2 regions of the Enterobacter cloacae complex sp. 385G4 genome follow, and region 2 is predicted to be linked to the other one. Evidence: predicted binding sites of a transcription regulator. Region 2 holds the regulator's gene; the other holds the start of a gene.

Region 1 (5,244 bases), on a different contig from region 2:
CGGCGGGTAATGCGGCGAATAAACTTAAAGCAATTAACGATAATTCTTTTTTCACGGAGGGAACGTCTCTGTCTTAATATATTAAATTGAATTACTGCGTGTTTGATAATTACCGGAAAGATTAACGATTGCAATAAATATGTGACCAGACGTTTCAGCCGGAAAGGGTAGATTTGACGGGGCTTTCAGAGGTGTTACCGATAAGTGCGATTTAGTTAGCAATTCATGCGAAATAAAAAGGAGGCAAAATTGCCTCCTTCCAAAATTATTTAATTCCGTCAGCGGCCATTCGGTCGCGAATATGCTGTGCGCGCGCTTCTGAGGCCGGGTGATCGTCAAACATGGAGCTCTGGCGACCCGCTTCCAGTTTTGCCAGCTTTTCGAAGCTGGTGGCTAAACCGGATGGATTAATACCGCGTTTGCGCAACAGATCGTAGGAGTAGTCGTCCGCTTCGGACTCCTGACGCTGCGAGAACTGGGAGTTAACCAGTTTTTCACCTACGTCTCCAAGCTGCGACTGGGACAGGCTGCCAACGATGCCGCCCGCAGAGGCCGCCGCCGCGCGAATGGCGTTGGTGCCTAAGGCAACCTGCATCCCTTTCTTCACGTGGCCGAGCGCAACGTGCCCCATTTCATGGCCGATAACCGCTTCCACTTCGTTGTCGGTCATCATATCCATCAGCCCGCTGTAGACGCGGATACAGCCGTTAGCCATCGCGAAGGCGTTGACGTCTTTCGCCATGTAAACCTTGTAGTTCACCGGTTGGCCGTTGATGTTATCGCCGAGCGCGGAAGCAATCTTATTCAGACGCTGTGTGTAGGTACTGTCAGCCGGCGCAAGCGTGGCTTTTCCGTCCATATCTTTACAGGCCTGATCGCTCAGCGCTTTAACCTGCGCGTCGCTCAGGGAGTAGGCCTGAAAGGCTTCTGCACCTGAGGTCATCAGACCGTTAGAGTCCATATTCTGACAGCCGCTCAGCACGAGCGTTGTACCCAGGGCCAGCACTATTGCACGCATTTTCATGAGGTTGCTTCCGTACTCGTTAAACTGAATAAAATCCGAAAAGTGCACCCGCAACGAAGCCGGGGCGGGATAAGTATAAGGAATATCTACAGGCGCGGGCGAGCAGATTGCGCAACATGCGAGCATGATCCAGAGATTTCTTAAGCTGCAAAAGAATGGTCCATGTACATGCCCTGCGGCTTGGGTTACATTGTTGGCACTTTTTTCCGGCGTAGCCCAAAACGCGCTGTCGTCAAGGGCATGGCCTTTAACAGTCCGATCTGGAGTTAAAATGTCCTCACGTAAAGAGCTTGCTAATGCTATTCGTGCGCTGAGCATGGACGCAGTACAGAAAGCCAAATCCGGCCACCCGGGTGCCCCTATGGGTATGGCTGATATCGCCGAAGTCCTGTGGCGTGATTTCCTTAACCACAACCCGCAGAACCCGGCATGGGCTGACCGCGACCGTTTCGTGCTGTCTAACGGCCACGGCTCTATGCTGATCTACAGCCTGCTGCACCTCACCGGCTACGATCTGCCAATCGAAGAGCTGAAAAACTTCCGTCAGCTGCACTCCAAAACTCCAGGTCACCCGGAAGTGGGCTACACCGCTGGCGTAGAAACCACCACCGGTCCGCTGGGGCAGGGTATTGCTAACGCTGTGGGTATGGCGATTGCCGAGAAGACCCTGGCGGCGCAGTTCAACCGTCCTGGCCATGATATCGTTGACCACTTCACCTACGCTTTCCTGGGCGACGGCTGCATGATGGAAGGCATTTCTCACGAAGTGTGCTCCCTGGCTGGTACCCTGAAGCTGGGCAAACTGGTGGCGTTCTACGACGACAACGGTATCTCCATCGACGGTCACGTTGAAGGCTGGTTCACCGACGACACCGCCGCACGTTTCGAAGCCTACGGCTGGCACGTTGTGCGTGGTGTTGATGGCCACGATGCTGACTCGATTAAACGTGCAGTAGAAGAAGCTCGCGCAGTCACCGACAAACCGTCCCTGCTGATGTGCAAAACCATCATCGGCTTCGGTTCTCCGAACAAAGCGGGCACCCATGACTCCCACGGCGCACCGCTGGGCGACGCGGAAATCGCACTGACCCGTGAAGCACTGGGCTGGAAACACCCTGCCTTCGAAATCCCGTCTGAGATCTATGCTCAGTGGGATGCTAAAGAAGTGGGCCAGGCGAAAGAAGCGGCCTGGAACGAGAAATTCGCTGCCTATGCGAAGGCGTTCCCACAGGAAGCGGCTGAATTCACCCGTCGTATGAAAGGCGATATGCCGTCTGACTTCGACGCGAAAGCCAACGAATTCATCGCGAAGCTGCAGGCGAACCCGTCTAAAATCGCCAGCCGTAAAGCATCTCAGAATGCGATTGAAGCGTTCGGTCCGCTGCTTCCAGAATTCCTGGGCGGCTCCGCTGACCTGGCGCCTTCTAACCTGACCCTGTGGTCTGGTTCTAAGCCAATCAACGAAGACACTGCCGGTAACTACATCCATTACGGTGTACGTGAGTTCGGTATGACCGCTATCGCGAACGGTATCGCTCTGCACGGTGGTTTCCTGCCATACACCTCTACCTTCCTGATGTTCGTGGAATATGCACGTAACGCCGTGCGTATGGCTGCGCTGATGAAACAGCGTCAGGTGATGGTCTACACCCATGACTCCATCGGTCTGGGCGAAGATGGTCCAACTCACCAGCCGGTAGAGCAGGTAGCTTCCGTGCGTTTAACCCCGAACATGAGCACCTGGCGTCCATGTGACCAGGTTGAATCTGCGGTGGCGTGGAAATACGGCGTTGAGCGTCAGGACGGCCCGACCGCTCTGATCCTCTCCCGTCAGAACCTGGCGCAGCAGGAGCGTACCCCTGAGCAACTGGCGAACATCGCCCGCGGTGGCTACGTGCTGAAAGATTGCGCGGGCCAGCCTGAGCTGATCTTCATCGCGACCGGTTCTGAAGTTGAACTGGCTGTAGCTGCATGGGAAAAACTGACTGCCGAAGGCGTGAAGGCGCGCGTGGTCTCCATGCCGTCTACCGATGCGTTCGACAAGCAGGATGCGGCTTACCGTGAATCCGTACTGCCTAAAGCGGTTTCCGCTCGCGTGGCGGTGGAAGCGGGTATTGCTGACTACTGGTTCAAATACGTGGGTCTGAACGGCGCTATCGTCGGTATGACCACCTTCGGTGAGTCTGCTCCGGCAGAACAGCTGTTCGAAGAGTTCGGCTTCACCGTTGAGAACGTGGTCGCTAAGGCGAAAGAATTGCTGTAATCGCCGTTTTGCCCGGTGGCGCTTACGCTGACCGGGCCTATAAATGGCTCGAAAGTAGGCCGGGTAAGCGCTAGCGCTTACCCGGCTTTTTTTGCGTCATTATTCCAACGAAAATGTGACGCAAGTCATATAGCTCGCTTATTCATCTGGACAGACATTCCTTTTATTCCCCGATTCGCTTATTCTTGCTGAAGCGTTTCAGTCGATTAAATGTTCGACAATTGACCAATCAATCGCAGTTTGTGATAGCAAAGATTCCCCTTCGGGCGTCGCTGGATTACTCTTTCAGCCACCTCAAACTCAGGGATTGCTTTGCAGGAGATCTATGACCGTACGCGTAGCGATTAATGGCTTCGGTCGCATCGGGCGTAATGTGGTTCGTGCTTTGTATGAATCCGGACGTCGGGCGGAAATCACCGTGGTGGCAATCAATGAACTGGCGGATGCTGCGGGCATGGCGCATTTATTGAAGTATGACACCAGCCACGGACGCTTCGCCTGGGATGTGCGCCAGGAAAGAGATCAGCTTTTTGTGGGTGATGACGCTATTCGTGTGCTGCATGAGAACAGCATTTCCGGGCTACCCTGGCGTGAACTGGGTGTGGATGTCGTGCTTGACTGTACCGGTGTGTATGGCAACCGCGAACACGGCGAAGCGCATCTGACAGCAGGCGCGAAAAAAGTCCTGTTTTCTCATCCCGGAAGTAACGACCTCGACGCGACCGTCGTGTTTGGCGTCAACCAGCAAGAGCTGCAAGCCGAACACCGCATTGTTTCCAACGCCTCCTGCACCACCAACTGCATTATTCCGGTCATCAAACTGTTAGACGATGCGTATGGCATTGAATCCGGCACCGTAACTACGATTCATTCCGCCATGCACGATCAGCAGGTTATCGACGCCTATCACCCGGATTTACGACGCACTCGCGCGGCGAGCCAGTCAATCATCCCGGTGGACACGAAACTGGCTGCAGGGATCACCCGAATTTTCCCGCAGTTTAATGACCGTTTCGAAGCGATTGCCGTGCGTGTTCCGACGATAAACGTCACCGCAATCGACCTCAGCGTGACGGTGAAAAAACCGGTAAAAGCCTGTGAAGTCAACCTGTTGCTGCAAAAAGCGGCACAGGGAGCATTTCATGGTATAGTTGACTATACGGAATTACCGTTGGTCTCAGTAGATTTTAACCACGACCCGCACAGCGCCATCGTGGATGGCACGCAGACGCGAGTCAGTGGTGCGCACCTTATCAAGACGCTGGTCTGGTGTGATAACGAATGGGGCTTTGCTAACCGAATGCTCGACACCACGTTAGCCATGGCCGCAAAAGGTTTCAGGTAGAGCGCACCTTGCGCTTGCAAAACTTTAAGAATCAACGAGAGGATTCACCATGTCTGTAATTAAGATGACCGATCTGGATCTGGCAGGTAAACGCGTTTTCATCCGTGCCGATCTGAACGTACCGGTTAAAGATGGCAAAGTGACCAGCGACGCGCGTATCCGTGCATCTCTGCCAACCATTGAACTGGCTCTGAAGCAGGGCGCTAAAGTGATGGTCACCTCCCACCTGGGCCGTCCAACTGAAGGCGAGTACAACGAAGAGTTCTCTCTGCTGCCGGTTGTTAATTACCTGAAAGACAAACTGTCCAACCCGGTTCGCCTGGTGAAAGATTACCTGGACGGCGTAGACGTTGCCGAAGGTGAGCTGGTTGTTCTGGAAAACGTTCGCTTCAACAAAGGCGAAAAGAAAGACGACGAAACCCTGTCCAAAAAATACGCTGCACTGTGCGACGTATTCGTGATGGATGCATTCGGTACTGCGCACCGTGCGCAGGCATCTACCCACGGTATCGGTAAATTCGCAGACGTCGCGTGTGCGGGTCCTCTGCTGGCTGACGAACTGGAAGCACTGGGTAAAGCACTGAAAGAACCTGCTCGCCCAATGGTCGCTAT
Region 2 (5,244 bases):
CACGCCCGCAATAATCAGCCCCGCCATCGTGCCGCCTGCCCGGTGCAGAATGCGCACCCGCGTGGCGCCATAGCCGTTCTGGGTAACAAACAGCACGGTCATTAAGATCCAGTACGGTTTCGGCAGGTGGAGCGCCATGCCCATCAGGCTGGCGATACTGAGCATGACGCTAATCCTTGCAGCGTTGCGCAGAGCGGAAGATTTCAGAGACAGGTAGCTTCTCAGCGCCGGCAGCAGCGGCAGACGTTTCTGTTTATCCGCCATCAGGTCACGGGAATAAAGCGGGCGCTGGGTGCGCAGCACACGGGCGATGCGGCTGAAGTGCCAGGCGGCAAACTGGCCGACCGGGTTATCCGGGTGCTGACGGGCGATTTTCTCCAGCGCGCCGAGCTGTTTGTCCATGTTAAAGCGCGTGGGGTAGCGGTGGTAGAGAATATCATCGGCCAGCACCCGCAGGCGCGCGGAGACGGTTTGTGCGTTCCAGCGGATCACCGCTTCGGCATGGCTGCGCTCAACCAGCTTTTGCACCTCCTGCGGGTGGTGAAGGCTAACGGAGATATGCTCCTGAAGATCCAGCCCCACCTGAAAGGTGCGCAACAGCCGTTTATATTCGTGGTTCTTGTTGGCGGCGAGCATATGCAGCTGCTGATAGCACTGGCTTATCAGGTCTACCACCTTTTGCTGGCGCGTCAGCAGCGGCGGTAAGGATTTTTCCGGATCCGTATGCTGGGTGAGCAGGGTGTATTTGGCTTCACAGTAATCCGCAAGCTGCACGTAGAGCAGGCTCAGAGATTCGCGCAGCGGCTGCTCCCGCCACAGCCAGAACCAGAACCAGTTAAACAGCCCGTACCACAGCGTGCCGAGGGCGTAGATCAGCAGCGGCTCCCACACAGGCATATTACCGGCGAGGCTCAGGGTGAAGATGGCCGCAATGAGTGACGCGGGAAGCAGACGGGCATGGAGCGAGCTGATTTCGGCGGTGACGCCGAGGGTCATCGCCAGCACGGTCAGGATCAGCGGCAGGGGAATATCACGAGCCAGCAGAAGCTGCACCGCGAGGCTACAGCCAGCAAACAGCGAGCCGCCAATTATCAGACGTTTGAAAAAGCGTTTATGGGGCGTGTCCAGACCGGCAATGTTGCAGCAGGCGGGGACGAGAGAAAACAGCAGGCCCTGCTGAAGATGTCCCAGGATCAGGCCCACGGCCACGGGAAGACACAGCACCAGCGTTTGTCGTAGTGCGTAGTTAACTTCCGGGTGATAGATCAGCCTGCGCCACATGGGGAAAAGAGACAAAAACGGCGTGACACCTCGCGATGGCACGCCGTTTAGGCAGGATTAACGGGTTCCGTAAACCACGATGGTTTTACCGTGGGCGGAGATCAGGTTTTGATCTTCCAGCATTTTCAGAATACGGCCCACCGTTTCGCGGGAGCAACCGACGATCTGACCGATTTCCTGACGGGTAATTTTAATTTGCATGCCGTCCGGGTGGGTCATCGCGTCTGGCTGTTTCGCCAGGTTCAGCAGAGTCTGCGCAATACGGCCAGTCACGTCCAGGAAGGCGAGGTTACCCACTTTCTCTGACGTCACCTGCAGACGGCGCGCCATCTGGGAAGAAAGACGCATCAGGATGTCAGGGTTAACCTGAATCAGCTGACGGAATTTCTTATAAGAAATTTCAGCCACTTCACATGCTGTCTTTGCACGAACCCAGGCGCTACGTTCCTGGCCTTCTTCAAACAGGCCCAGTTCACCGATAAAATCGCCCTGGTTCAGATAGGAAAGGATCATCTCTTTGCCTTCCTCATCTTTGATCAGCACTGCCACCGAGCCTTTGACGATGTAATACAACGTTTCCGCTTTTTCACCCTGGTGAATCAGCGTGCTCTTCGATGGGTACTTATGAATGTGGCAATGAGACAAGAACCATTCGAGAGTCGGGTCTGTTTGCGGTTTGCCAAGCACCATGCGCTGTTATCCTCTGTTATAAGCTGTCACCAGAGTCATCAGATGCATCCGGACTCTGGGGTTGCAATCGAATTCTTACCCATACCCTGGGAAGTCGGCTGTCGTAACGTTTCGCAGCCAGTAAAGTTTGATGTCCTCTGCATACATGTGTAACGTCAATGTATTACTGTAGCATCCTGAGTGTTTTAGCATAGCTTTTGCCGCGTGTCTCCTGGTGTCTCGCTTCAGCATGATGCAGGTCGCCTTCCATTGCGAGAAATGTAACGCACGCGTAATCTGTCACCAAAAATGCAACGTTGGAGTTAATGAATATGCAAGCGCGCGTGAAGTGGGTTGAAGGTTTAACGTTCCTGGGCGAGTCCGCATCAGGACACCAGATTTTGATGGATGGTAACTCCGGCGATAAAGCTCCAAGCCCAATGGAAATGGTGCTGATGGCGGCAGGCGGATGCAGCGCGATCGACGTGGTGTCGATTCTGCAAAAAGGTCGTCATGACGTGACGGATTGTGAGGTCAAACTCACGTCAGAACGCCGCGAAGAGGCGCCACGCCTGTTCACCCACATTAATCTGCACTTTGTTGTCACCGGGAAAGAACTGAAAGACGCGGCGGTCTCACGCGCGGTGGATCTCTCTGCGGAGAAATACTGCTCTGTGGCGTTAATGCTGGAGAAAGCGGTAAAAATCACCCATTCGTATGAAGTGATCGAGGCTTAATTATTGGGGCATCGTGCGTGTTGATGCCCTCACCCTAACCCTCTCCCACGGGGAGAGGGAACATGTTCACGCGATCTGCTTCCCTTCCATCAGTCGCTCCACCAGCGGCGTCATGATCAGCTCCATTGCAAGCCCCATTTTTCCACCGGGAACCACTAACGTATTCATGTGGGAAATAAACGAGCCCTGCAGCATCGCCAGCAGCCAGGGGTAATCAATGCCTTCAAGATTGCGGAAGTGGATCACCACAAAGCTCTCATCCAGCGACGGGATGCTTTTCGCCGCGAACGGATTGGAAGTGTCCACCGTCGGCACGCGCTGGAAGTTAATGTGCGTGCGGGAGAACTGCGGCGTGAGATAATTGATGTAATCTTCCATGGAGCGCACCACCGAGTCCATTACCGCCTCGCGCGAATGGCCGCGCTCGCTCATGTCGCGCGTCAGCTTCTGGATCCACTCAAGGTTAACAATTGGCACCACCCCCACCAGCAAATCCACGTGGCGCGCCACGTCGTGCTGAGGCGTCACAACGCCGCCGTGTAGCCCTTCGTAAAACAGCACGTCGGTCGGTTCCGGCAGCGGCTGCCAGGGCGTGAACGTGCCGGGGACCTGGTTCCAGGGTACGGCTTCGTCGTAGGTGTGCAGATACTTACGGGACTGCCCGGTACCGCTCTGACCGTATTCGCGGAAGGTTTGCTCCAGCAGGCCGAAATCATTGGCTTCCGGGCCAAAGTAGCTGATGTGTTTACCCAAATCGCGTGCCTTGCGGATCGCCATGTCCATCTCAGGCCGCGTATAGCGGTGAAAGCTGTCGCCTTCGACCTCCGCCGAACGGAGATTCAGCTGGGCGAAAATCTTGCGAAAAGCGAGGCTGGTGGTGGTGGTTCCCGCACCACTCGACCCCGTAACGGCAATAATGGGATGTCTGGCAGACATAGCAACTCCCTGACGGAAAAGGTTGGAAGATCAGCCGTGAAACGCGTTGCGGGGCATGATATTGACCGTCTCATGCAGTTCTGACCACACCAGCACCACGTCGCCGCTTTTCAGCTGGCGTTTTACATCGTTGACCTTTTGCTCAAGCGAACGCTCATGTTCACCATAATCGGTGCCTTCGCGCAAGACAAAGCTTTCAATCAGATTATCGAGCGTTTCGGGAGCCAGATCCTGCCAGGGAATAATCATTATTTACCGTCCAGATATGCCGTTAACCAGTCGGGAATTCGCGTCTCAAGCCACATTTTTGGCCGACGCAGCGTGCCGCTAACAAAGCCGACATGTCCGCCGAATTGGGTGAGCTGATACTCCACGTTGGCCGGCAGATGATCGGGCGCCGGGATCGAGTGATGATCCATAAACGGATCATCTTTGGCGTGGATAATCAGCGTGGGTTTCGTGATTAGATTCAGTAAAGGCATGGCGCTGCACTGACGGTAATAGTCAATCGCATCGGCAAAGCCGTGAATTTTCGAGGTGATCAAATCATCAAACTCGCGCAGGCGCTTCACGCGTTTGAGCTGTTGCAGCGTCACAGGCAGCGTATCCGGATAGGCCTTCAGCTTGCGCGCGGCGTTGGCTTTCAGCAGGTTGAGCAGGTAGCGCTGGTAGACCCGCGAAAACCCCTTTTCCATATGATAGCTGCACTGCTCCAGCATAAATGGCGCAGAGACAATGACCGCCGCATCCAGCGGTACGGCGTCGCTCTCCTTCGCCAGCAGGCAGGCCAGCATATTGCCGCCCAGCGAATACCCCACCGCTGCCGTTGGCGCCTCGCCGAAATTGTCTCTTAGCCAGCGCAGGAACCAGGTGCCGTCCTCGGTTTCACCCGAGTGATAAATACGTTTCTGACGATTAGGCTCGCCGCTGCATCCGCGAAAATGCATCACCACCCCAAGCCAGCCGCGGGCTTTCGCCGCCTCAATGAGACCGTGTGCGTAAGGGCTGTGCAGGCTGCCTTCCAGACCGTGAAACACCACCAGACGGGGTTTATGTCTGGCCCGATCCGGATCTTCGCTCCAGGCGAGATCTAAAAAGTCGCCGTCCGGCAAATCCAGGCGCTGCCAGTGCGGGGTGAACTGCACCTTGCGGCGGATCAGGCGCGGCAGCATGGTTTGCAGGTGGGGGTTAGCCACGCCGCGCATGGGCACGAACTCTGCGCTCTCTTCGGCTGCAATGTCGAAGTCTGATGGAATGATTTGGGTCATAAGGGCGATGCTGATTCTTGTCAGAAATTTACTATACCTTCCGAATTGTACCCCGTTTAGCCCGTTTTTCCGAAGCATGAACTGATCCCGATCACAAATCTTTACCTTGATTATTACTCTCAGGCTAATGATTCCTCTCTACGCTTAATTGATGCCTTTCTCGCCAGAGCGCAGACTTTACTCAACGTTAAGCAAATCAGAATGATGTGCTGAATCAGGAGGTTAATAATGTTATCTGGGCAAACACCCACCCGGCAATGGAACACCCGACGCAGTGAGAAAGCGCGTCGTCTGGCATCCGTACCGGTGCAGGGCAAGGTACTGCCAACCGGCGATCTTGTCGCCATGCTGGA

What was found. The regulator CRP, encoded in region 2, controls carbon source genes, mostly activating them, when cyclic AMP is high. The targets are predictions, from matches to a motif close to ATGTGANNNNNNTCACAT.
Region 1: epd (erythrose-4-phosphate dehydrogenase) is a predicted target of CRP. The motif match lies at 3,401-3,418, and genes of this name have one in related genera.

Annotation. Positions count from the first base shown of each region.
Region 1 covers NZ_JBXWDD010000007.1:199,467-204,710, reverse strand. Annotated here, with positions in the region: gene AC2FAJ_RS17965 (OprD family outer membrane porin) at 1-55, opposite strand, end outside; gene loiP (metalloprotease LoiP) at 266-1,024, opposite strand; gene tkt (transketolase) at 1,296-3,287, shown strand; gene epd (erythrose-4-phosphate dehydrogenase) at 3,613-4,632, shown strand; gene pgk (phosphoglycerate kinase) at 4,682-5,244, shown strand, end outside.
Region 2 covers NZ_JBXWDD010000015.1:20,111-25,354, reverse strand. Annotated here, with positions in the region: gene AC2FAJ_RS22145 (YccS/YhfK family putative transporter) at 1-1,281, opposite strand, end outside; gene crp (cAMP-activated global transcriptional regulator CRP) at 1,339-1,971, opposite strand; gene AC2FAJ_RS22135 (OsmC family protein) at 2,283-2,687, shown strand; gene AC2FAJ_RS22130 (phosphoribulokinase) at 2,754-3,623, opposite strand; gene AC2FAJ_RS22125 (YheU family protein) at 3,654-3,872, opposite strand; gene AC2FAJ_RS22120 (hydrolase) at 3,872-4,891, opposite strand; gene mdcA (malonate decarboxylase subunit alpha) at 5,120-5,244, shown strand, end outside.